DNA from 4 places in the Glaciecola sp. 2405UD65-10 genome. Region 2 is predicted to be linked to each of the others. Evidence: predicted binding sites of a transcription regulator. Region 2 holds the regulator's gene; each other region holds the start of a gene.
What was found. The regulator sigma-54, encoded in region 2, starts transcription at its own class of promoters, with help from an activator protein. The targets are predictions, from matches to a motif close to GTTGGCACGNNNNTNGNNT.
Positions count from the first base shown of each region.

Region 1: a site for sigma-54 is predicted at 4,230-4,248, ahead of ACOI22_RS02170 (kinase). Genes of this name have one in related genera too.
Region 3: a site for sigma-54 is predicted at 2,694-2,712, ahead of ACOI22_RS05675 (flagellar assembly protein T N-terminal domain-containing protein). Genes of this name have one in related genera too.
Region 4: a site for sigma-54 is predicted at 3,523-3,541, ahead of ACOI22_RS12465 (hemerythrin domain-containing protein). Genes of this name have one in related genera too.

Region 1 covers NZ_JBMEUF010000001.1:481,706-487,865, forward strand. Annotated here, with positions in the region: gene ACOI22_RS02155 (sugar phosphorylase) at 1-1,134, opposite strand, end outside; gene ACOI22_RS02160 (glycosyl transferase) at 1,142-2,365, opposite strand; gene ACOI22_RS02165 (HAD-IIB family hydrolase) at 2,375-3,244, opposite strand; gene ACOI22_RS02170 (kinase) at 3,229-4,122, opposite strand; gene cmoB (tRNA 5-methoxyuridine(34)/uridine 5-oxyacetic acid(34) synthase CmoB) at 4,283-5,269, opposite strand; gene cmoA (carboxy-S-adenosyl-L-methionine synthase CmoA) at 5,277-6,023, opposite strand.
Region 2 covers NZ_JBMEUF010000003.1:42,768-48,927, reverse strand. Annotated here, with positions in the region: gene lptC (LPS export ABC transporter periplasmic protein LptC) at 1-239, shown strand, start outside; gene lptA (lipopolysaccharide transport periplasmic protein LptA) at 208-810, shown strand; gene lptB (LPS export ABC transporter ATP-binding protein) at 836-1,564, shown strand; gene ACOI22_RS15435 (RNA polymerase factor sigma-54) at 1,673-3,199, shown strand; gene hpf (ribosome hibernation promoting factor) at 3,221-3,508, shown strand; gene ptsN (PTS IIA-like nitrogen regulatory protein PtsN) at 3,520-3,963, shown strand; gene rapZ (RNase adapter RapZ) at 4,061-4,984, shown strand; gene ACOI22_RS15415 (HPr family phosphocarrier protein) at 4,999-5,271, shown strand; gene mgtE (magnesium transporter) at 5,361-6,160, shown strand, end outside.
Region 3 covers NZ_JBMEUF010000001.1:1,229,157-1,235,316, forward strand. Annotated here, with positions in the region: gene ACOI22_RS05650 (chemotaxis protein CheV) at 1-83, opposite strand, end outside; gene flgA (flagellar basal body P-ring formation chaperone FlgA) at 229-954, shown strand; gene flgM (flagellar biosynthesis anti-sigma factor FlgM) at 1,184-1,513, shown strand; gene flgN (flagellar export chaperone FlgN) at 1,520-1,951, shown strand; gene ACOI22_RS05670 (LPP20 family lipoprotein) at 2,028-2,429, opposite strand; gene ACOI22_RS05675 (flagellar assembly protein T N-terminal domain-containing protein) at 2,755-3,930, shown strand; gene smrA (DNA endonuclease SmrA) at 4,121-4,714, shown strand; gene ACOI22_RS05685 (EAL domain-containing protein) at 4,821-6,160, shown strand, end outside.
Region 4 covers NZ_JBMEUF010000002.1:84,750-90,909, forward strand. Annotated here, with positions in the region: gene ACOI22_RS12450 (sensor histidine kinase) at 1-896, shown strand, start outside; gene ACOI22_RS12455 (response regulator) at 912-1,394, shown strand; gene ACOI22_RS12460 (response regulator) at 1,433-3,397, shown strand; gene ACOI22_RS12465 (hemerythrin domain-containing protein) at 3,582-4,010, shown strand; gene ACOI22_RS12470 (DUF883 domain-containing protein) at 4,077-4,391, shown strand; gene ACOI22_RS12475 (hypothetical protein) at 4,419-4,847, shown strand; gene ACOI22_RS12480 (hypothetical protein) at 4,882-5,127, shown strand; gene ACOI22_RS12485 (hypothetical protein) at 5,214-5,741, shown strand; gene ACOI22_RS12490 (ATP-binding cassette domain-containing protein) at 5,928-6,160, shown strand, end outside.

The DNA of each region.
Region 1 (6,160 bases), on a different contig from region 2:
ATTGGCTAAATCTTCAATCTCTTCATCACTAAGTAAACCCTCGGCTGGCCTTAAGCCAATACCATCATGAGACGCGATAAAGTTAAAATAGAAAGTGCCGTTTTGCGCTGGCGGCATACTCATTAACCAGTTTTTCAAATAACTACAGTCACCGGTTACTAAGGTGTTAAGCAACAGTGGTGGCAAAGAAAAATTATAAATTGAATGCGCTTCATTGGCGTTACCGAAATAAGTTAAGTTTTCCTGATTAGGAATGTTGGTTTCGGTAATAATAAGAGCATGTGGTGCAGCGTGCTCTATTAACGTTCTAAGTAAGCGAACCATTTCATGTGTTTGAGGTAAATTTATGCAATTAGTACCTAGCTCTTTCCAAAGAAACGCAATGGCATCGAAGCGAAATATTCGTGTACCGCGATCTAAGTAAAGTCTAATAATTTCAATAAACGCCAACAGCACTTTAGGGTTGGTAAAATCGAAATCAACTTGGTCATGGCTAAAAGTACACCAAACTTGCTTTGTACCCTCTAGGGTTTCGGTTTCACGAAGCAGGGGGCTTGTGCGCGGCCTCGTTACCTTATCAAGCTCTGGATTTGGCTCACTGGTATAGAAAAAATCTTTACCGGGTTCTTTTCGCTGAATAAAGTTTTGAAACCAAGCACTTCTTGCACTGCAATGGTTTATAACTAAATCTACCATTAAGCCAAATTCATTGGCTATTTTGGTTACATCTTCCCAATCACCTAACGATTCACTCACAGTGGAGTAATCAATGACTGAAAACCCATCGTCTGAACTGTATGGAAAAAATGGCAGTATATGCACATTGTTTATTGCGTGTCCGCAGTACTTATGCAAAAACTGATGCAAGGTTTGTAAAGGCGGACGTTTCATTCCATCAACAATGTTTTGTTCCGGCTCTATTAGCGAATCCCCATAAGTAATGAGCACAATGTCTTCTTCACTCCATAAATTTGCATGGGCTTCAGGTAAAATTACATCGTGTTCATTGCTCAAGCGCATCGCTTTAAGCAATTCTTGAGTCACATCCTCTAAATCGATTTCTTTGTCTAACGTGCCGTAAATCAATTCCAGGTGATGGAATACTTTTTCTTTTAAATACTCAACATTGTGCATAATAGTGTTACCTTGAAAATTCAGCGTTATCTTCCTCAACGGCTTTACGTAAACACTCTAGTACATCTGGTTTAGCGCTTATTACGCGATTCCAACTAGGAATAAACGGTGTTTCCATTGGGTTATCTAAAAAGTTTTTGCCTGCCTTCATAATATTGCGAGCAAACATTTCTACTGCTTTTTCTTCGGCATGAACATCAAGTGTTAAACCGTTCATTATTGCATCGTTGTGGTAGGTCTCAATGAAATCCAAGGCAATCCGAAAATAGGTTGCCTTAATCGTTCTAAACGTTTCTGTGCTAAATACGGTGCCCTGTGTTGCAAGCTTTCTAAATAAGGCTTTTGTAATATCGATCGACATTTTTGATAAACCACCTTGATCGTTATTTAACGATAAATCTTGGTGTTTGTGATCATACACACGCGCTATATCAGCTTGGCACAATCGATTGTGCGAATAATTGCGATGCATTTCAGAAAGTACACCAATCTCTAAACCCCAATCACTGGGAATACGAATATCGTTAAGTACATCACGTCTGAATGAAAATTCACCCGCTAATGGATAACGAAAGCTGTCCATAAACTCTAAGTAATCATTATGACCTAATGTGTGTTTTAAGGCGCGAAGCAGAGGCGTGACTAATAAACGTGATACACGTCCATTGACCTTTCCGTCGGCTACTCGAGCATAAAAACCTTTACAAAACTCGTAGTTAAATTGCGGATTAGCAACAGGATAAATTAAGCGAGCTAAAAGAGAGCGGTCATAAGTTAGAATATCGCAATCATGCAAAGCAACACTTTCTACTTTATTTGTTGCCAGTACATAACCCATGCAGTACCAAACGTTTCTGCCTTTGCCTAATTCTTTAGGCGCTAAGCCTAAGGCTTGTAACTCTTCATCCAAAGCTTTTAAACGCGGCCCATCGTTCCATAAAACGCAGTGGTCTTGAGGCAATGTTTTAAAGAAGTCCAATGCGTATTCAAATTGTGATTGTTCTGCTCTATCTAAACCAATCACTATTTGGCTTAAATAGGGAACCTTTGCTATATGTTCAATTGTAGCTGGTAGAGCTTTCCCTTCAAGTTCTGAAAATAAGCTGGGTAATATAAGCCCCATAGGGCGTCGACTAGAAAACTTTACAAGTTCGTCCTCTAACTCATCTAAGTCACGATGTTCAAGATTGTGCAGGGTAGTAACTATGCCATTTTGATAAAAGTCAGCCATTAACGTCCTCTATTTTTTCTCTGGAATCAATTGATTCATTACCTGAGACCAACCTTCTGGTCCATGTGCTTTACTCAAGTAGTTGTGTTTCGTTCTTTTCAACTGTGGTGCGCTGTGCACCGGAGATGATATTCTCACCGCAAAATCTGCTACTTCTAACATGTCGATATCGTTATTGCCGTCTCCTAAGGCAATGCTTTTCACATGCATCTCTTTGTGTTGTCTTTTATATTCATTACTGAGCCATTGAAGGGCTTTACCTTTATTGCTATCACCGCAAACGTGCAAAAAACGCCCGCCTTTTAGTGGGTGAGCTCCCATACTCTTAATATCGCTAATGAATTTTTCCTGTTGCGACTCACTGCCAGTCCAAAATAGTGGCTCTGAATATTGGCGGGTCGCGGCAAGCTCAGCTTTTTTTACGCTTAAGCCGGTAAGTTCAACAATTCGGTTAATATCCATATCACTAAATGCTTCGTACTGATCTGGATAGTTATATTTAATTCGTTTAATTAAGTCTTGCCAATATGATCTTGGTTGTGCAAAAGACTTTACCCAGTAACCATTTTTCCAAACGGCTCCGCGAGGCTTCTCGGGAAGAAACCCTTTGGGCATATATACAGCGGCACCATTTTCAGTGATGAATCCGCTGCTTAGTTTCATCTCTTCAAGTAACTCTTTTACTTCTGCAAACGTTTTACTGGTATTGGGTATTATAGGTATTCCTGCTTCAGTTAAACGTGCCATACACTCACTGGCATTTTCAAAACTATAAGTGTAGTGATCAAGTAAAGTGCCATCAAAATCTGTAAAGACTAGAATTTGAATGTTGGTAGCTAATAAGGTGTTCTCAGACTGCATATTTAGTTGGTTTGACAAGAGTGAATACCACGGTTTTTGTCGAGTTCAAATACAAAATCAGATCGACTAGGCAAAATTTCTAGAGCATGCTCAGTTAAACGTTGGTAATGCTGAATAAAAGCATCAATTTGTTCATCAGTCATGGTCTGCTCAGTAGGAAGATTTTGTTGTTTTAAGCGTTCAATCAATTTATGTTCTTGCTCACAGCGCCACTGATACACACAGTCAAAACTAGGTGCTTTCAACATTACCAGCTGATCCATTTTTGCAAATATTTCATGATAATCTGAAGCCAAAGCTTTGTTTACATAAGCACGCCAGTCCCCGTTAGGGTCTTGTGTTTCTTCCATGCTATTAACTGCTTGTGTTAGCTGTTGATTTGATTGAGCATTTATTCCAACGCACCATCCTTCTAATATTACAATATCATATTTTTGATTAATATCACGCCATTGTGACGTTGGTGCTACATCATCAATAGATTTTATAAAAACAGGTAGCACACAAGCTTGATTTTGCAGTAAAGCATCAATGCTTGATGCAAGTAAGGCCGTGTCATGAGTCCCTGGAACGCCGCGGGTGGCAAAAAGAGGATGGATGTTTTCAGAAAGAGCTAAGCGCTTTTGTTTTGACAAGTAAAAGTCGTCAATTGACATGCCAATGCTTGGTTTGTCGAACACTCGGCTTAACAATTCAACTAATAAACCCGTTACCGTTGATTTCCCTGAGCCTTGGCTACCGTTTACACCAATGAAAATTGTTTTGCCTGCGTTATTTTGGTGCGCTGCCAACGCTTCCGTTAAAGGTATGAACCATTTTAGTGCAAAGTCAAAATAGCTATCAGGTAATTTTTCGCTCTGAATATATTCAGATAAAATTAGATCCCTTGTACTCAAGTTTAACCCCTATGCACGTTGGTTATGCTGTAACTTATGTTTAAGCAATTAATTAGAAACTATCAGCTTAACAATTACAGTCAAATACTTTATGAATACCTAAGGACTAACAAGTTTAATGCCAACTAGCAAAACGATTCGATATTAAGACTTTTATTACTTAACTTGCGATTATTACGGCTCTTTTTGGTCTAGGGTAACCTTCTATTGTTTTACTTGTATCCTTAGGATCTAGAAAGTCTTGCAAGGAATGGTTATCCATCCATTGTGTTGCGCGTTGCTCTTTTGTACTCGTTATATCTATGTCTACGCAGCTAACGGTTTTGAAACCCACGCGATTTAACCATAAAGTGAGTGCTGAAATACTCGGTAAATACCAAACGTTACGCATTTGTGCGTATCTGTCGGTGGGCATAAACACGGTCTGTTCGTCTCCATCTACCACTAAGGTTTCTAGTATGAGCTGGCCCTTAGGTGCTAATTGCGCTTTTAATTCTTTTAAAAACTTAATTGGGTCAGTTCGATGATATAAAACACCCATTGAAAAAACAGTATCGAAATAATGACTAGCAGGAAGGTCTTCAATGCCAAGTGGAAGGTATTGAATGTCAAAGTCATGATTGTAGCGATTAAAACAATGGAACTGGTAAAAAAAGAGACTCGTAGGGTCAACGCCAATGACTTTTTTAGCGCCTGCTTCAGCCATTCTAAAGAGGTGATACCCACTGCCGCATCCTACATCAAGTACCTTTTTATCTTTTAAGCTTTCAATATGCGGAAGTACTCTGTCCCATTTCCAATCAGAGCGCCATTCTGTATCTATTTCTATAGAAAAGAATGTGAAAGGCCCTTTGCGCCAAGGCATAAATTGCTTAAGTATAGAACTTGTTTTTTGAACATTCACTTCAATTGAATTATCTATAGGGCTCACAAGCACATTATCATTAATTATTAAACTTGCTTGGTCAGAGGAGGGCAGTTGATTTAATTGTTTCTGCCAACGCTTTTGATTAGCCACATCACTGTTCTTTTCCCAATCATTTAATTGGGGCATTAATGCGCTAATCCAAGATTCTAAGGCGGTGCCAATAATGGACTGATAAAAATCGCTTTTCCAAGTAAATGTGTCGTGGCTGTTATTCGTCATAATCAAACTACTTAATTGCTATTAAAGATAAAAAGTTAAACTGCTGATACCAAATGGTGAGTGCATTAAATCCAGCAGTATTCAAACGTGCTTTGTGCGTTTCTATTGTGTCGAGTTTCATAACATCTTCTAGAGCACTTCGCTTTTGGCTAATTTCTAAGTCTGAATAGCCATTTTCACGTTTAAAATTATGATGAAGATCTATAAGAAAATCGTCTATTTCACCATTCTCATGTTTGACTTTTTCGCTTAATATCAACATTCCACCAGGCTTAAGGTGCTTGTAAACTTTATTGATAACGCTTTGGCGTAGGGTGGGTTCAACAAATTGTAAAGTGAAGTTAATAACCACCAAATCGCACGATTTAAGTTCTGCGTTTATTAAGTCACCTTGCTGCAATTCTATACAATGTCCATAATTGAAAGCGTTAATATGCTGCGAACATTTTTCAATCATTGCGGCGGAATTATCAATCCCTATTATATAAGGTGACTTAGAAAACGTTTGCTTGGCAATTGATAAACTTACGCTTCCTAAAGAACAACCTAAATCATATACCACAGGTTTGTCTGCACAATGTTGCTTCGCTATTTTGCCAATACCATCAATAATACTGGCGTAACCAGGCACTGAACGGTTAATCATGTCGGGAAAAACGTCAACCACTTCTTTGTTAAAGGAGAAACGCGCTAAACTCTCTTTGGGGCTTGAATATATCGTATCAGGTTTGTTTAGATTGGTTTTGTCAGTCATGTTATTTGTGCGTTTGCATCCCAAAATCGTGTTTTTCTTACCTTTTACTAGCGCAAAGCTTTATTTAATGCCCTAGCAGTTATATATTAGTATTATATCGCATGTCCTTTATTTAGTGTATGCAAATTCGTGTGCGT
Region 2 (6,160 bases):
GAATACAACTTGAGAAAAACGTAAAAATTGTTAATTTGCGCAGTGAAGAGTATGTTAAAGCCATTGCTACCGAATTTATTGAAATTGATTTAGAGAGTAAGACCCTGTTTTCTGACCAAGTGGTAGAAATTAAAGGGCAAGATTATTTAGTTACCAGTGTGGGTTTATTTGGTGATTTAGTTACCCAACAATACGAGTTAAAAGAACATGTTAAAACGCAAGTTAACCCCCAGTTTTAAGCACCTAGGGCTACTTTTTATATCAGCAGCCTGTGCGCTGACTTTTCACGCACATGCCCTACCCGCTATGGCGGCACAAACTGCAGAAGATAGCAGTGCTACATCAACCATTGCACAAGATTTTGATTTGCCGGTTACGCTTACGTCAAATCACCAAGCAATTGATGGCAAGAAAAAAACGTCTATTTTTACTGAAAATGTGGTTATTCGCCAAGGCAGTCTAGAATTACTTGCTGACCGCGTTGAACTTGATGCTACCAATGGCAAGCGCCAAGAAGTCATTATAGCAAGCGGCAGCCCCGCCAGTTACAAGCAGCGCTTAGAAGACGGTACTATAGTAGAAGCACGAGCTAACAAAATTGTATATACCGTAGCGTCTAGAACGCTTTCGCTTCGCGGCCAAGCCGTTATTGTGCAAAACGATGTGAAAGTAGATGGTGATTCTATTTTGTTTGATATGGCGAAAGAGCAAATCTTAGCTGAATCTGATGAAAACAGCAGTGGCCCCGTTACTACAGTAATAAGCCCTGGTGCATTTTCGCAAGAAAAGTCTGATTCAGAACAACAATAAACAACGCTATTGAAGGATTGTATTTGTGACCAGTACGCTGTGCGCCAGAAACTTAGCTAAATCGTATAAATCTCGCCAAGTTGTGCGCGATGTAAGCATTGAAGTATCAACAGGACAAATTGTTGGTCTGTTAGGCCCCAATGGTGCAGGTAAAACCACTACTTTTTATATGATAGTGGGTTTAGTACCACTAGATAAAGGCGATATTTTTATTGATCAAATGAACTTAAGCCACCTTCCTATGCACGAGCGTGCAAGAAATGGCATTGGTTATTTACCTCAAGAAGCCTCTATTTTCAGAAAACTCACTGTGTATGAAAATTTAATGGCCATATTGCAAACTCGCAAAGATATTTCAAAAGACCAGCGCGAAGTCATAGCTGATGAACTGCTTGATGATTTTAATATTAATCATATTCGTAACAGCCTTGGCATGAGTTTATCAGGTGGCGAAAGACGCCGCGTTGAAATTGCGCGGGCATTATCAGCTGATCCCAAGTTTATTTTGCTTGATGAACCCTTTGCAGGGGTTGATCCAATATCAGTAAATGACATTAAAAAAATAATTTACCAATTAAAAGAACGTGGCATTGGGGTTTTGATTACTGACCATAATGTAAAGGAAACCCTTGATGTATGTGAGCTTGCGTACATTGTGAGCCATGGAGAATTGATAGCTAGCGGCACGTCTGAAGAAGTTCTTGCTAATCAAACGGTAAGAGATGTTTATCTTGGCGAACAATTTGCATTATAAACCTCTTTTTTTTTCCTAATTAGGGAGTATGATAAGCATTAATGATAGGAATCGCTAGGTAAGGTAGATGTTTTACATACTTGAGATAGGCGCAGTAGAAGGATAGTAATGAAACCCTCGTTACAACTGAAGTTCAGTCAACAATTGACTATGACCCCCCAATTGCAACAAGCTATTAAGCTGCTGCAACTGTCAACACTTGATCTGCAACAAGAAATTCAAGAAGCCATTGAATCCAATCCCCTTTTGGAGACGGTAGAATTAGACTATAGCAATGAAAACGCTGACCGAGGCGAAACGCTCGATTCCCGAACTGACAAAGAACAAGCTTCAGCGAATATAGAAGGCGTAAACGAAGCGAATGCATCTTTAAGTAGTGGCGAAAAAGATGTTCCTGATCCTATGGATGCACATGAAGCACTTGAAAACCGCGATTTACCCAATGATTTACCGCTTGATAGTTCATGGGAAGATTACCTAGGTTCTACATCAGCCCCCACTAAAATGACCGGCTCAAGCCCTGACGACGACTACATATTCCAAGGCGAAACTACCGAAAACATTCAAGACCATTTGCTATGGCAAGCTGAAATGACGCATTTTAGCGATAATGACATGTCAATAGCGATTGCCATAATTGATTCAATTGACGAATCAGGCTATTTAACCAGTTCGTGTGAAAACATATTAGATAGCTTAGATAACGAAGACATTGATTTAGACGAAGTAGAATGCGTACTTAAACGTATTCAACGTTTTGACCCTATTGGTGCAGGCGCACGTTCAGTACAAGAATGCTTATTGGTGCAATTGCAACAATTTGATAACGATACACCATGGCTTGAGCAAGCCCGCTCACTGATTGAAGAACACGCTGACTTATTAAGCAGCAAAGACTACCGTACACTTATGCGTAAAACGCGTTTAAAGGAAGATCAACTGCGTGAAGTCATGCGCTTATTGAAAACCTTGAATCCTCGCCCGGGTAGCGCAGTTTCATCAAGAGAGCCTGAATATGTTATCCCCGATGTTAATGTTTACAAAAATAAAGGCGTGTGGACAGTTGAATTAAACAACGAAGCCCTACCCGCCCTTACCGTAAATGAAACCTACGCGAAACTATCGAAAACCAGTAATTCGAACGATTCGCAATATATAAAGTCTCATTTACAAGAAGCAAAATGGTTTATTAAAAGTTTGGAAAGCAGAAATGAAACCCTTTTGAAGGTGTCGCATTGTATTGTTGCTAAACAACGTGAATTTTTTGAGCAAGGTCCTGAAAAAATGCAGCCCATGGTATTAAACGATGTGGCTGAAATGGTAGACATGCACGAATCAACTATTTCACGTGTTACAACACAAAAGTACATGCACACCCCAAGAGGCATATTTGAGCTTAAGTATTTCTTTTCGTCACACGTATCTACAGAGTCTGGCGAAAATTGTTCTTCTACTGCTATTCGTGCGTTCATCAAAAAATTAGTTGCTGATGAACCATCGAACAAGCCGTTAAGTGATAGCAAGATTGCGCAATTGCTTGCCGATCAGGGCATTAATGTGGCCCGGCGAACAATTGCAAAATACCGGGAATCGTTAAACATTCCCCCTTCTAATCAACGAAAAAGCCTTGTCTAAAAGGCAAAGAGGACCATCAATATGCAAATTAACCTTACCGGTCATCACGTCGAAATCACCGACTCATTGCGCACTTATGTTGACACTAAGTTTGAAAAACTCGAACGACATTTCGACCATATCAATAATGTGCATGTAATACTTAACGTTGAAAAACTTAACCAAAAAGCGGAAGCCACTGTACACATGAGTGGTGGTGAAGTATTTGCTAACTCAGAACACACCGATATGTATGCGGCTATTGATGGCTTAATTGATAAGCTAGATCGCCAAGTTATTAAACACAAAGAAAAACTTAAGCGTCACTAAGCTAACTAACTATGATCATAAATGACATAATTTCACTTGACCGAACTCAATGTTCGGTTGAGTGCCATAGCAAAAAACGAATTTTTGAAAAAATTTCTGAAATTGCTGTATTGCAGTCACCTGAGCTTGACCAAGTAGAAGTGCTTTCAAGTCTATTAGGTCGAGAAAAAATGGGCAGTACTGGTATTGGAAATGGCATTGCTATTCCACATGGCCGAATAAAAGGTCTGAGTCATATGATTGCAGTAATACTCACAACCAATTCTCCAATAGATTTTGACGCAATTGATAGTCAAGCCGTTGATATATTCTTTGCGATTTTAGTGCCCGAAGAACAAACTAGCCAGCACCTTGAGGCTTTATCAGGCATAGCAAAAAAATTAAGCAATAAAGACATTGTAAAAGCAATAAGAAAAGCTGAAAACAAAAACGAAATAGTGGCTGCCCTAGCTTAAGAGTGAAATTGATTCACTACCTGCAAAAAGCACTCTATACTGAAAACACGTAATTTCTCACTCTGCAACACCTTTTATTTAACGCGAGTTTTACACTATGAAATTATTGATCATTAGCGGGCGTTCAGGTTCAGGTAAATCAATTGCACTTCGCGCACTTGAAGATTTAGGCTATTACTGCGTAGATAACATTCCTGTTTCACTGCTGCCCACACTTACCAATACGGTAGTCGAACAACACGAACTTGTTGCCGTAAGTATAGATGTGCGTAACATGCCCGATTCGGAAAATGAAATCACCGAATTGCTAGAATATTTGCCCGAGTTTTGGGACATTACCATTATATTTATTGATGCTAGCGATGATGTATTAATAAAGCGTTATAGCGAAACTCGCCGCTTACATCCCCTTTTCAAACTTAACAATTCACTAGTTGACGCCATTGCAGCTGAACGTGACATTTTAGTGCCAGTGGCCGAAAAAGCCGACCTCCATATAAATACCGATAATTTGTCAGTACATGATTTAGCAGAAACTATTCGTGAACGAGTGCTAGGCAAGAAGAGTTCTGATTTGGTGATTGTGTTCGAATCATTTGGCTTTAAATATGGCTTACCTAAAGACGCCGACTACGTATTTGATGTAAGGTTTTTACCCAATCCTCATTGGGACCCAGATTTACGCCCTTATACGGGTTTAGATAGCCCAGTTGAATTGTTTTTGTCAGGCCAACCTTTAGTGATGAAGCTTATTTGGCAAATCCAAAATTTCATTACCACCTGGCTGCCACATTTGGAAAGGAATAACAGAAGTTATGTAACGGTAGCTATTGGTTGCACGGGCGGCCAGCATCGCTCGGTGTTTGTTTCTCAAGCCTTAAGTGAAGCATTCAAAAAAAGCCACGGTGATGTTCAAGTTAAACATCGAGAGCTTAAGCGAATCAAGAAAGCCCAAGCTGAAAAAGAGGCTATAGAAGAGGCCGCTATTGAAAAAGTTAAGCAGGCTCAAAACAATGAATAAACCGGAGCGTGCAAATGGAATTAGTTAAAACCCTAACCATTATTAATAAATTGGGCTTACACGCGCGCGCCGCAACTAAATTAGTAGAATTGGCGAATCAATACGAAAGTGAAATACTTATAGAGCAAGATGAGCAGTCAGCGCCAGCAAATAGCGTGCTTGCTTTGCTTATGTTAGGAAGCGGAATGGGCAAAGAAGTTACCGTAAAGTGCAAAGGAGATGATGCCCAAGCGGCAATGGACGACATAGAAAACCTAATTGCGAATAAGTTTGATGAAGGCGAATAAGCCTCTGAATTTACAACAATTCATACATTTAATACTAAGATAATGCTATACTTTTGCTAACTCGCTAGCAGAAACACTTGGATACGAGCATGTCGGAAACCATTGAAAACAAGACAACACAAGACAGACTAGCGTCAATTAGTAAATCACTAAACGCCGGCGCATTCGTGCGTGTACGCAAGCTATTGCATGACATCCCCCCCGGTGATACCGCCCTTTTACTTGAATCATCTCCCGCCAAAACGCGTACTGACTTATGGAAAATGCTTGATGCAGATTTTCATGGTGATGTGTTAGAAGAGCTCAGTGAAGATGTAAGAAACGGTATAATAAGCAACATGGTTCCAGCAAGCGTAGTAGACGCGCTTGAAGACATGGATACTGATGATTTAGCCGAAACCTTAAGTACGCTGCCCGAAAACGTTTTAAATAAAATTTTAAAATCGATGGACGCCCAAGACCGCTTACGAGCAGAAAAAGCGTTGTCATACGGGGAAGAAACCGCTGGCTTTATTATGAATACCGACACCATCACTCTGCGAGATGATGTATCGGTTGACGTAGTAATACGCTATTTGCGCTTAAAGCTAGAATTACCAGAAAACACTGACACCCTTTATGTGGTAAACAAACAAGATGCCTTAATAGGCACCGTTTCACTATCAAAACTACTAACCTCCAAACCCGATGTTACCGTTGCGGAAATAATGAATGATGAGCCTGAGGCCATTTTAGTTGATACCCAAGAACGCGAAGTGGCAAGTATGTTTGAACGCTACGACTGGTTATCAGCACCGGTTATAAGCGAAGACGGGACCCTAGTGGGGCGAATTACCATTGATGACGTGGTCGATATTATTCGTGAAGACGCTGAACACTCAATGATGAG
Region 3 (6,160 bases), on a different contig from region 2:
TTCAAGCGAAATAACAATAATTCTAATCGGTTTTGACCCACTAACTGCGTGCGTTGATTGACCGAGTCTAAAATACCTGACATACAAACCCCCGTTTTAGGCATGATTGTTGCGTTGTAAGCTTGTAAACATATTTATCACAGCTGTGGTGCCATAGTTATGACGCTACATACAATACAATAGCGGTAAGCGCTCATTATAGGCTGCTTGCACAAAGGCAAATAAATTATGATGTTAACAATTCAATATTCAAAGTTATCGGCTGCTATAGGCATAGTCTTTACGTGTTTTTTAATAAGTTTTATCTTTGTACCTAAATCCTATGCCATGCAAATGTCTTCACATCAACAACTAGCTGAACAAGTTGAAGATTATTTACTTCAGCACATTGACATAGATGGTAGCGAAAACACTAAAATTCTAGTGCGTGAAATTGATGAACGTATCAATATTCCAAACTGTAGCGAAGCCTTCGTATTTACGAGCAATAATATGCAGGCTAAGCAGTCAAATGTGTCAGTGAAAGTACAATGCCCTAACACCCAGTGGTATTTGTTCACCCATGCTACCGTGTCTATTATTAAACAAGTCGTAGTCGCCAATGACAATCTTAGCCCAGGCTCTTTGCTGACTAAAAACAACATTCAAGTAGTAGAAATAGATAAAAATAAATTGCGAGGTTCAACATTTTCCTCCTTAGATGAAATTCTTGGCGCGCGTATTAAACGACGCGTTCGTACAGGTAATATTATTAGCGATAGAATGCTGTGCTTTATCTGTAAAGGTGACCGCGTCACAATTGCAGCCGTAAGCGGCGGTTTGTCTATTCAAGTTTACGGGGTAGCAGAAGAAGACGGTGTGTTAGGGGAAACCATTCAAGTGAGAAACCTTTCATCCGATAAACTAGTATACGCCAAAGTAGCTAGTACTAGCGAAGTCCAAATACACATCTAAAGGTTTAGTTGGTACAAAGTTTGCTTGCACTACTAGTAGAAGTAAAAAAAGATGCGCGTCGGTACGGTTTTAAGCATTATCTGTAGTGTTCTAGCAGCAAATTGATGTTTAATTTGACGGGGCTTAGTGAAAAGTGACATTATTTTGTCAGTTTTTTTAGAATTAAGCCTAAAGAAATAAAATCGTAGGTCGATATCATTTACAGAGGCAACAAAATTGGTAGGAAATTATGTCAATTAATAATGTAAACAATACGAACAAAGCTCAGTTAGACGCAGCTAAAGTTGCACAGCAACAAGTGTCTAGCCAAACTGGTAGCTCATCAGCTCAGGTTTCAAGTGAAAAAGCTGCGCCTGCTAAACAAGACTCGGTATCTTTAACGCAGTCTGCACAACAGCTGTCTAATGTGCAAAAGAAAGGCTCTGAAGCGCCGGTTAATCAAGAAAAAGTGGATCGCTTGAAAAAAGCCATTTCAAATGGTGAGTATCAAGTTAATCCTGAATTATTGGCTAAGAAGATGGCCAGTTTAGAATCACAGCTATTAGGCGTGAGAGCATAATAAATTATGAAAACTAGTCTTGAGAATGCAATTGCAACACAACTTGGTCATCTCCGAGATTTAAAAGCGTTGTTGGAACAAGAGCTTCATTTAATCAGCTCTCGAGAGCCGGAAACACTTATGCAGCTTTTGCAAGATAAGCAAAGCCTGCTTGATACAATAGAATCTCAAGATTCTGCCGTTGAAACGCTCTACCAAAGAAGTTCTGACTCTGGCTCTATACCAGATATTTGCGAAGAACTTTTGCAAAGCTGTAAACAAGTATTGTTTGAGTGTAAATACTTGACTCAAATTAACGCAAAATCAGTTGAGCAAGGACAGCTAAGATTGGTTCATCTACGTAATTTCATGATGGAATTACGCGCGAAGGAATCAATGACCTATGATCGCTCGGGTAAAACATCGGGTGATAGTTCAACTAAAGGCTTTAGAGCCTAGCAAGCCTCTTAAATAATTTCCCATAAAAAAGCACGTTTCATAACGTGCTTTTTTGTGCTTAAATTTCACTAAACAACTAGTAGTAAGTAACCTTTCTTATTTTTCTAGGTTGAGCAATTGATAAATACAAATCATGCACTTTAGCCATATCGAGTTCTAGCTCGGTTGCGTAAGTATCATTGCCAACGGGGTAGCTTTTTACTACTCGAGCACCTCTAATAACACCCTCAACCGATGACTTTAGCTTGTTATCGGTGAGCACCATGTTGGCGAGTTCTTGCTGGCCGTCAACTTTTTGCCCATAAACTTGTTCTGCTAGCTCTCTGTAAGCATCCAGTTTAGACGCTTTAATTGCCATTAATCGCTTACTTGAATCATCCAAAGCTAATTGCGCATTAATAGGCGCATAGCCAACCGCATTCAATACGGGGTAGTTTTCAGGCTCAATCGTTTCCCACTCAACATGTTTACTGATCATGCTCCCACATCCGCTCAAACTTAAAGATAAGGCAATAAAGCTTGCTCGTAAAAGCAACTTAGGCGTGATCACAAACGGGCTTTTAATTTGTGTGGTGTGTAATTTTTCATTGGCGTTTTTTAACATATTTACTATCCAATTAATGCCAACACATGTATGCACAGCGGCAAACGTATTGAACAAATGACTTTATAATATTGAGTGTTTAGCAAAGCTTGTGCCAAGGCTAAACTTAAAATCTGTTTACCATAGTAATTAATGACTAATGGCATACAATTTGTATAGGAAGCACTAAGAGCGCAACAGTATTAATTGGAGATTCGCTATGCTTCACCCTTCTCTCAACAGTTTATGCAAAATAGCTGGATTTATTTGCTTAGTATTTGCAATGTGCATGGCAAAACCGGCGAAAGCAGCTTGGTTTTCAGCGTCAGGACAAGCGGTTATTGTAAATGGCAATAAAGAGCAAGCGCGGAAGCAAGCTACTCAAGAAGCAATCAAACAAGCTTTGTTGTTTGCTGGCGCATCGGTTAGAAGCGTGCAGCAAATGACAAATGGCTTGCTGATGGACGAACACTTAGAAATTCGTGCTACCGGGGAAGTTAACACTATTCAGCTAATAGATGAAATATATAATGACGGTATTGTAACGGTATCCATAAGGGCTGATATTTTTGCCCAAGACACCCAGTGCAGTGCCGCTGATTATACCAAAAAGTTATCAACTACCTATTTCCCAATTCAATTTCATGCACAAGCCTCTGACGGACAAATTCAAGCTTTAGGAAAGGTAAGCGCCATAAAGTTTCAAGAAATGATGGGTAAACTCACACCTAATATGGAATTATCGCATATTGACCCTTATGTATTTGACTGGCATCGTGCTGATATATCAAAGCAAGCCAAAGCTTTGGCGCAAAAATCTAATACTCAATACGTGCTCAATGTAGTAATCAATAATGTATCTGTTGAGCGATTTACCCCTTCTGGCTTTAACCCGTTTAAAGGTGAGCAAAGTATTCGAAGTTTTGATTTTACGGTAAGCTTAATAAATGGGGCAACTGGCGAGCAGCTTTATAGCCAAGATTACGAAAGCATTGCGCCATGGGAGTTTGAGTTTACGCGCGCGGTTGATGTGTCATCGCAAAGCTTTTGGCGCAGCCAATATGGTATTCAAGTACAAAAAATGATTCAAAAAAGCATTACCGACTTGGAAGAATTTGCCGTTTGCCAGCCGACTATGGGGCGAGTACTTGCCGTGGCCAATAATCAACTTCAAATTAATTTAGGGCGTACTCATCAAGTTCAAGTGGGGGACCAACTCACACTATTTAACGTTAAACAAATATCAGATACCTTCGGCCAGCAGTACCGCCAGTTTGTATTACACCCAACTACCTTGGTAGTTCGACAAGTATATAGCGACACAGCTACCGTTGAAGCCTCAGATAGAAGTCTATTAGGCAATGTGCAGGCAAATGACTACGTAGCAAGACAATAGCACTGTGCGCTCTTATTTTAACTCAATCGTAAAATAAGGTATTATTTTAATGTAATGCCGTTTTAAAAAGCGCACTTTTATTCTTCCTTGTGATCACACTGACTCATAGTGGCGTATTGGGTAATAGCTAAGGCGTGTATGAGCGAGCTTAATGCTGTACGAATTAAATGTAATTTGAGGGCAATGTACTATGACTTCTTCTGTTAATGATGACTTGTCGTTTTTTGAACAAATGCAAGACGTAAAGCCGTTGGCCGATATTAATCAAACTGCTAGTACTCGCCCTAAATCCAAGCAAGACTCCCTTGCCAAGCAACTCAAAAGACAAGCGCTAGAAAAGCAAATAGCCTTAGATGATAACGGCTTAAGTGTAGATTATGTGGTACCACTTGACCCCATGGATTACATTACATATAAGCAAGATGGGGTTCAGGAAGGAGTATATAAAAACCTGCGTTTAGGCAAGTATCATATTGATACTCGTTTGAGTCTCAAACACTTAAAATTTGATGAAGCGCGGCTAAGCCTTTACAACACCATAGTAGACTGTCATCAACGAGGAATTCGAACCCTTCTGATAGATCACGGCATAGGTTTGCAATCAAAGCCTTTTCCTGGCTTTATGAAAAGTTATGTGAATCAATGGCTAACTGAAATTAACTTTGTGATTGCGTTTCATACGGCTCTTAAACAACACGGTGGCTTGTCGTGCACTTATGTACTGCTTAAAAAGCACCCTAATCAAAAACAAATTAATCGAGAAGTGCACCAACGCCGAGGCTAATATGACTCGATTAAAGCCTGATAACACATAAAGAAAGGATAGATTGTGCCGATAAACATAGCATAAATTAATTTTCCATTCTGATTGAGCAAAAGATACCTCATACATGTTTTTAAATAGTCTTCGCTCTCAACTACTTACGCTTTCGATTGCAGCAATTTTAGCGACAAGTATATTACTTGTGATTTTTGCCATGCAGGCATATCAAGATTTGTATCGACAAGGCGCTTCTGACGACTTAAACGGCTTGTCTGAGAACTTATCTATAGATCTAATGGTTATGATGTCAGATGAGCCCGATATATTTAATATAGCCAACTTGCTTCTTAAATTAGATCAATACGAAAACGTTCGAGTGGCTGCGGTATTTGATGAAAACCTAAACGTAGTTCAACCCTATTTCGGCAAAGTTATTACGAGTCGAGAAAATAGCGGTGATTTAATACAGCAAGTTGATTTCAGTGAGTATGTTGACCTGAGCCTAGGCATGCATGCAGTTGGGCAAGATATTATTGCATTTAAACGAATAGGTGAAAAAGGATTTCCTTTAGGGTATTTGCTTGTAGTGAATGATTTAAGCAAGCCACTTAGACTTAGTACCTTAGATCTTATTTTAAGTGTATTCCCTTTCGTAATAATTACCTTAGTGGTAACGGCAACACTCATCATTAGTTTGCAGAATAAGGCCATTAAGCCCTTGCTCGACCTCTCTGACTTTATGCGTAAAATCAGAAAAACAAAAAATTATGGTCTGCTAGCGCAAGTAAAAGGCAAAAAAGAGTTGAAAGTTTTAACCGAAGGATTCAACTCGATGATGCAAGAAATCAACACCGAAGTTGAAAAAAACAGAATGCAAACTACGCAGTTACTTGATCAGCAAGAACAAATGCAAAAGCTTGCTAACTTTGACAGCCTCACTGACTTACCTAATAGACAATACTTTATTTCTACCTTAAGCCAAAAGCTTGAAGAAGCCCGTTTAATCAAGCATGACTTAGCTTTGCTATTCTTTGATTTAAATGGTTTTAAATGGATTAATGATTCGTTCGGGCATGAGGTGGGTGACAAACTACTGTGTTACGTTGCTAATGAAATTAGCACCTTGGTAAATGATAAGCGCTTTGTATCTAGATTAGGCGGGGATGAATTTTTAATATTGGTAGAGAATGTATCAAGCCAACATGAATTGCTTTCATTCGCCAAAGGGATTAAAGATAAACTAAGCCAGCCCATTGTGCTAGATGGTTGGCAAGTTGAAGTGGGGATTAGTATTGGCATAGCCTTGGCCTCAGATGCTAACTATAGCGTATCAGAGCTTATTGCTAATGCCGACGTTGCCATGTATAGCTCTAAAGCACAAGACCGCTCAACGTGTACCTTGTTCGTAAAATCTATGATGGAAGACAACAAACGGAAAATATCCATTGCCTCGGCCTTAGCTAACGC
Region 4 (6,160 bases), on a different contig from region 2:
TTTTTACCAGTATATTGCTAGTACTGGGCTTATTTTTCCTCGCCAAACTAAATATTCGTAATCAGCAGATGCGCGAATTGGAAATGGCATCGCAAAATGAAAAGCTTAGCCTAGCCGTGGAAGAGCGAACCAAAGAACTATCATTGTTTTCTGACGAACTTAGCCGCAGTAACCGTGAGTTGGAAGACTTCGCGTTTGTAGCCTCTCATGATTTACAAGAGCCCTTGCGTAAAATTATGGCATTTGGTGACCGTTTAGAAACCCAGTCAGATAATCTAAGTGAAAAACAGCGTGACTTCCTTCAGCGTATGAGAAGTGCCGCCAATAGAATGAGTGTGCTAATTAGTGATTTATTGGAGTTCTCACGCGTTACAACAAGAGGCAAAGATTTCCAAGAAGTTGATTTAAATCTTATAGTGGCTAACTGCGTTGAAGACCTAAACGTATTGATTGAAGAAACCAAGGTAAGTTTAGACATTGCGCCCCTGCCCACAATAACGGCTGACCCTACTCAAATGCAGCAACTTTTATTTAACTTGCTGGCAAATGCGATCAAATTTTCTAAAAAAGAAGTAAACCCAATTGTACACATTTCCGTACAAAACGTGAGTCAGCCAGATTCGGTTGAAGTTGAAGGACTCGACGATTGGCAATGTATAAGTATTACTGACAACGGCATTGGATTTGAGCAAGAATACGCTGAAAAAATCTTTGCACCGTTTCAACGTTTACATAGTCGTGACAGTTTTAAAGGTACTGGTATTGGATTAGCAATATGTAGGCGAATTGTTGAAAGACATAATGGTATAATTAAAGCTGAAGGAAAGGTGGATGAAGGCGCAACATTTACTGTGTCACTACCCGCACAAAACTACTTAATAAGTATTAAGCAGTAACAGAGGACGAATGTTATGAAAAACCGTAATACCATACAAACTCCGTTTACCATTATTATGGCAGATGACGACGAAGACGACAGATTGTTAGCACAAGATGCTATGGAAGCCGCAGGCGCAAATTATTTATGTCACACCGTTGCCGACGGCCAAGAATTACTTGATTTTTTACGCTGCGAAGGCAAATACGAATCAAATGCAATAAATGATGTGCCAAGCGTAATTCTACTTGATTTAAACATGCCAATATTAGACGGCCGTGAAACGCTCAAGCAATTGAAAAAAGATGATAAGTTGTCGAGCATTCCCGTCGTTATTTTATCTACCAGCTCGGCAGATGAAGATGTACATGAAGGTTATTTATTGGGCGCTTCCTCTTATATGGTTAAGCCAACAGATTTTGGTTCTTTAGTTAATATGATGAAATCATTTAACAACTATTGGTTTGAATGCGCTGCTATCCCTCACTTTAGTGCACGAGAGTTAGCCACCAATTAACATATTTTAAAGAATTACGTTTCACACAAGGATGCGCAATGGACTCAGTCAAATCTGTTTTAATTATTGACGATGATGAAGATGACTTGTTTTTAATTGAAGATAGACTGAGCCAAATTGTTGCATCGGGCTGTGAATTTGTAAGTTGTTCCTTACGTCATGATGCAATTACCTTGCTAAAAGAACGCACTTTTGATTTGTGCATCTTAGATTATAGGCTTGCTGGTTATGAAGGTATTGAAATTTTAGAGGCGGTTTCTGAAGCCGAATTAGCAACTCCTATAATTATGCTAACAGGCCAAGATGACAACGAAGTTGCCAAGCAGGCTATAAAAAGCGGTGCTCAAGATTTTGTAATGAAATCAAGCATTGATGAAGAAATATTCGAAAAATCAGTGCAATACGCAATAGCTCGAAAAGAGCTTGAGTTTGCACGCGTACTGAGTAAACGCAATGAAGCGGAAAATACCGCCAAAGATAAATTCATTGCCCACTTAAGCCATGAGCTTAGAACCCCCCTAACATCTATTTTGGGCTATACTTCTTTATTACTTGAAAAAGAATCTACTTCTGAATTTCATAATGAATTGGGCGTAATTTCCAATAATGGAAAGCACTTACTGAATTTACTTAATGACGTGCTTGATTTATCAAAAATTGCCGCAGATAAATTTGAGTTAAAAATAAGCCCTACCGATCTTCAAGAATTACTGATTGACGTTAACTCCTTACTATCGGTTAATGCCGTTGATAAGGGTCTGTATCTTGAGTTTAGCGCTGATACACCTTTACCCGTCAATATAGAGCTTGATGGAGTTCGGTTTAAGCAAGTTATGGTCAATGTTATTGGCAACGCCATAAAGTTTACTGATAAAGGCGGCATTCGCGTCACCTTAGAGTTAGAAGAATTCAAACAAGACATAGCCGGTTCTAGCGCCCCTACCTACCAGTTGAATATTTACATCCAAGATACCGGCATAGGGATGGAAGAAAAAGAAATTGAGCAGATTTTCGCGCCATTTACCCAAATAGAAGATGTAACAAATAGAAAGGCCGGTGGTGCAGGCCTTGGACTTTCTATAACCGCAGAAATTGTGAAGCAAATGCAGGGCACCTTAGAAGTGGAATCAGTCATGGGTAAAGGTTCGTTATTTACTTTATCATTTCCTTGCAAACCCACCTCGAGCGAAACCGCTGTTTACGAGTTTAATCGCCAATATAGAAGCAAAAAAGCCAGCATTATCCCAAGCCTTAATGGGCATGTATTAATTGTGGATGATGTATTTGAAATTCGCCAGTTGGCGGGATATTTTGTAAAAGAAACGGGTGTTAAAGTAACTTTTGCGAGTAATGGCGAACAAGCGCTAGCAAAAGTAAAAGAAGCTAACGAGACAGGCACGCCTATTGAACTGATCTTAATGGACTTACACATGCCAGCGCTCACTGGCTCTGAAACAGTTCGCGCACTTCGTGCACAAGGAAATACCTGCCATATTATTGCGATGACCGCTGCCGTAAATAAAGGCCTATTTGATGAACTTAAAAAAGACGGTTTTGATCAGTTAATCTCCAAGCCCCTTGATAAAATCGAACTATGGGGGCTACTAGAAAAAGCGCTTATAGAAGAAAGCATTGCCGGTAAGCATAATGGTTCTCCTGTAGTACATTTAATAGAAGATGATGAAGACAGCGCTACCATTATGACCTTAATGATTGAACAACTCGGCTTTGAAGTAGTCCAGTCATTTACGGGAGAGCAGGCCATTAGCCAAGCGCATTCAAATACCAATATTGCGCTGCACCTGCTAGATTTAGGCTTACCCGATGTGTCGGGCGACACCTTAGTTGAACAATTTTTTGCAAAGCCAGTTAAGGGTAATGTCATTATATTGAGCGGTAATCAACCCGACCCAGCGATTTTGCAGCAACATCAAATTTGTGATCATCTTATAAAGCCCATCGACAAAGAAATTTTAAAAAACTGCTTAGCTCACTACGCGTAGTGCTTATAATTTACGGGCCTGTAATTTTTGCATCACAGGCTTGTATATATTTCATTTATACCCCTCACCATAAATCACCTCAAAAATTAAAATCATATTAATCATAGTGTTAACTATATATTTTTACTGGCACGCAACTTGAAACAGTAGTCAGTAATTCCCAAAAATAATAGTGAAAATAAGTATGAAAATTTTTGAAGCTCTACGCAAAGACCATGATAAGCAACGCGCTCTTATCAAGCTTTTACTTGAAACAAGTGGTGACACCTCGGTAAGAGATGAATATTTCACCCAGTTAAAAGAAGAGCTCGAAAGCCATGCGATTGCAGAAGAGAGACACTTCTACGCTCCGCTGATGCAAGCAGACGATACCATTGAGCTATCACGCCACGGCATTGCTGAGCATCATGAAATTGACGAATTTATTGCCACTTTAGAAGATACAGAAAAGAGCTCTCCTGCCTGGTTGAGTACATTCAAAAAGCTTGCTGAAAAAGTTGAGCATCATTTGGCGGAAGAAGAGAGAGAGTTTTTTCAACAAGCTGGAAAAACCTTAAGCGAGCAAGACAAAAGCAAATTAGCGTCAAAATATATCGCGGAAATGGACGCTTAGTGATAAGCCGCGAATAAGTTTACACAGATTAATCAACCATATTTTTAGCAAAAAGAGGAAAGGAAGATGGCACAAGCAAAAGCAACTACCAATACTACAAATACAAAAACTGCAAACAGTGAACATCCTGTGATTGATAAAGTGCGCGACACATTACATGAATCAGTAGATACGCTTGCTCAAAAAGCCGCTAGCACGGAAGAAAGCTTGCGCAGTGGCGCACAAAACGGCACGCAAAGTATTCAAGAAGCCCAAGCGAAGGCGCAGGCTAAATGGGAAGAGTCGGGTGTGAAAAAGTACGCGACTGAAAACCCAATTGCCACAGCAGGTATTGCCTTTGCTGCAGGTATGTTATTTAGCGCAGTATTAAGAAGAAAATAGAACGTCTTCTTCAGAAGGTAAGCGCAAATGAATCAAGCAAATGCAGAATCGGCCACTACCGGACATCAGTCCGGTGGTGCTGGCACCAACAAAACCGACCTTAACAACGAAGCGTCTTTTAGAGCAAGCTATGAAAGCATCGATGCATTCGTAAAATCTAAATTGCAACGCTATGAAGCTTTAGCCCAATTAGCGGGTGAGGAGGCGAAGTTAAGCTTTAACGCACTGCTTGTGGCTATGTTAGGTGGCATTATGCTAATAGGTGTAGTGGGTATGTTTTGGTTTTTACTTAACGTACTGGCTGGAATAGCACTACATTATATAATGCAGCCACTTCTAGTTGTGATTGTGCTGTTAGCTGTTAACGCCCTTTGCGGATTCGGCTTACTGAGATACTTAAGAAAAGTGAGAGGGCTAATTGGCTTTACTAAAAGCCTTGCACGCTTCAAAGAATAAGACATTTCGGTATAAGCTCAGCACTGGGGGAAGCATGGATTTATTTTTAAAAAAACAACGAAAAGACGTAAACACTGCTGAAAAGAAATGCGTAGCAGCAAACGCGCTATCGAATCACTGCTCAGCAGAAGCAAAACGACAAACAACCATGTTGTTGAGCTCAGCCAAAGGCATTAGCACCGCATTTGCTGCAGGTGCCGTCAAAGGCTCAATCGACAACGACGTATCGTCATCGAAGCAGGTGTCGAGCATTGTTACAAGGCTACTATTTACGCTGTAAATAACAAGTAGCTTATAAATAAAGTAAAGAAAGCTTGGGATTTGATGTAAACCATTGCTCTTTCTTTTTAAAGCGAGGAAATAACCATGACCGCCATTATGAATAATACGTTTGATGAGCGCATTGCTGCGACTTATTCTTCAGTAGATAAAGTCAAACAAGCAAAAGCCGTTCTTGCACGAAAATTAGGTTTGAAAGACAGCAAAATCAAGATAATTGAACCTACTGATGCAGCCACCGGCCAAAAGCTTGAAGGCAACAGCCGAGCAATTGGTGCAAATATGCTTAACTTGCACGTCAAATATGCAGCTATTGGTTTAGGCATAGGTTTACTCATCGCTTTACTGTTAGTGCTATTTGGCCCGACTTTAACGCAAAGTAATCCCACATTTACGTTTATTGCATTAATCAGTCCAGGCATCTTCATAGGTACATTTTATGCTGGGCTTCGTTCATTAAAGCCTGAGCATGACATCATTAACCAGCAAACTGTTGCTGCTAAGCAAAACGACTATTGGACCTTACTGATTGATACAGACAATTTGCCAGTTACTAAAGAAGCCGTATGCGAAGAAATTGAGCGCACTGATTGTGTAGAAGTTAAAGAAAGCTAGGCTTTATTAGTTAATTATTATTAAAAAAGGTTCCCGCTTGTTGCGGGAACTTTGCGTTTGATTGAAAAATCATACTAAGAGCTTATTCACATAACGCTCGTTCGTAGTAATTGCGAAATTGAATACTGACTAATTGCTATGATTTGTTACACTTACGCCATTGTTTTTTAGTCAAGTTTTCTTTCTATGCCTTTATTAACACTTCAAGATTGCCATGTGATTTTTAGAAAGCACTATCATTTAAAAGTGAGTTCTGTGCAGATTCAAGCGCTGCAGCATTGCGTGATTTTAGGAGCTAATGGCAGTGGCAAATCGGCCTTAGCGGCTTTAATGGCCGGTGAGGGTGATTTAAAAAGCGGTGAAAGAGATGCGACAAGTAGCATTGCTTGGGTATCAGTTGAACAGCAACAAGCCTTAAT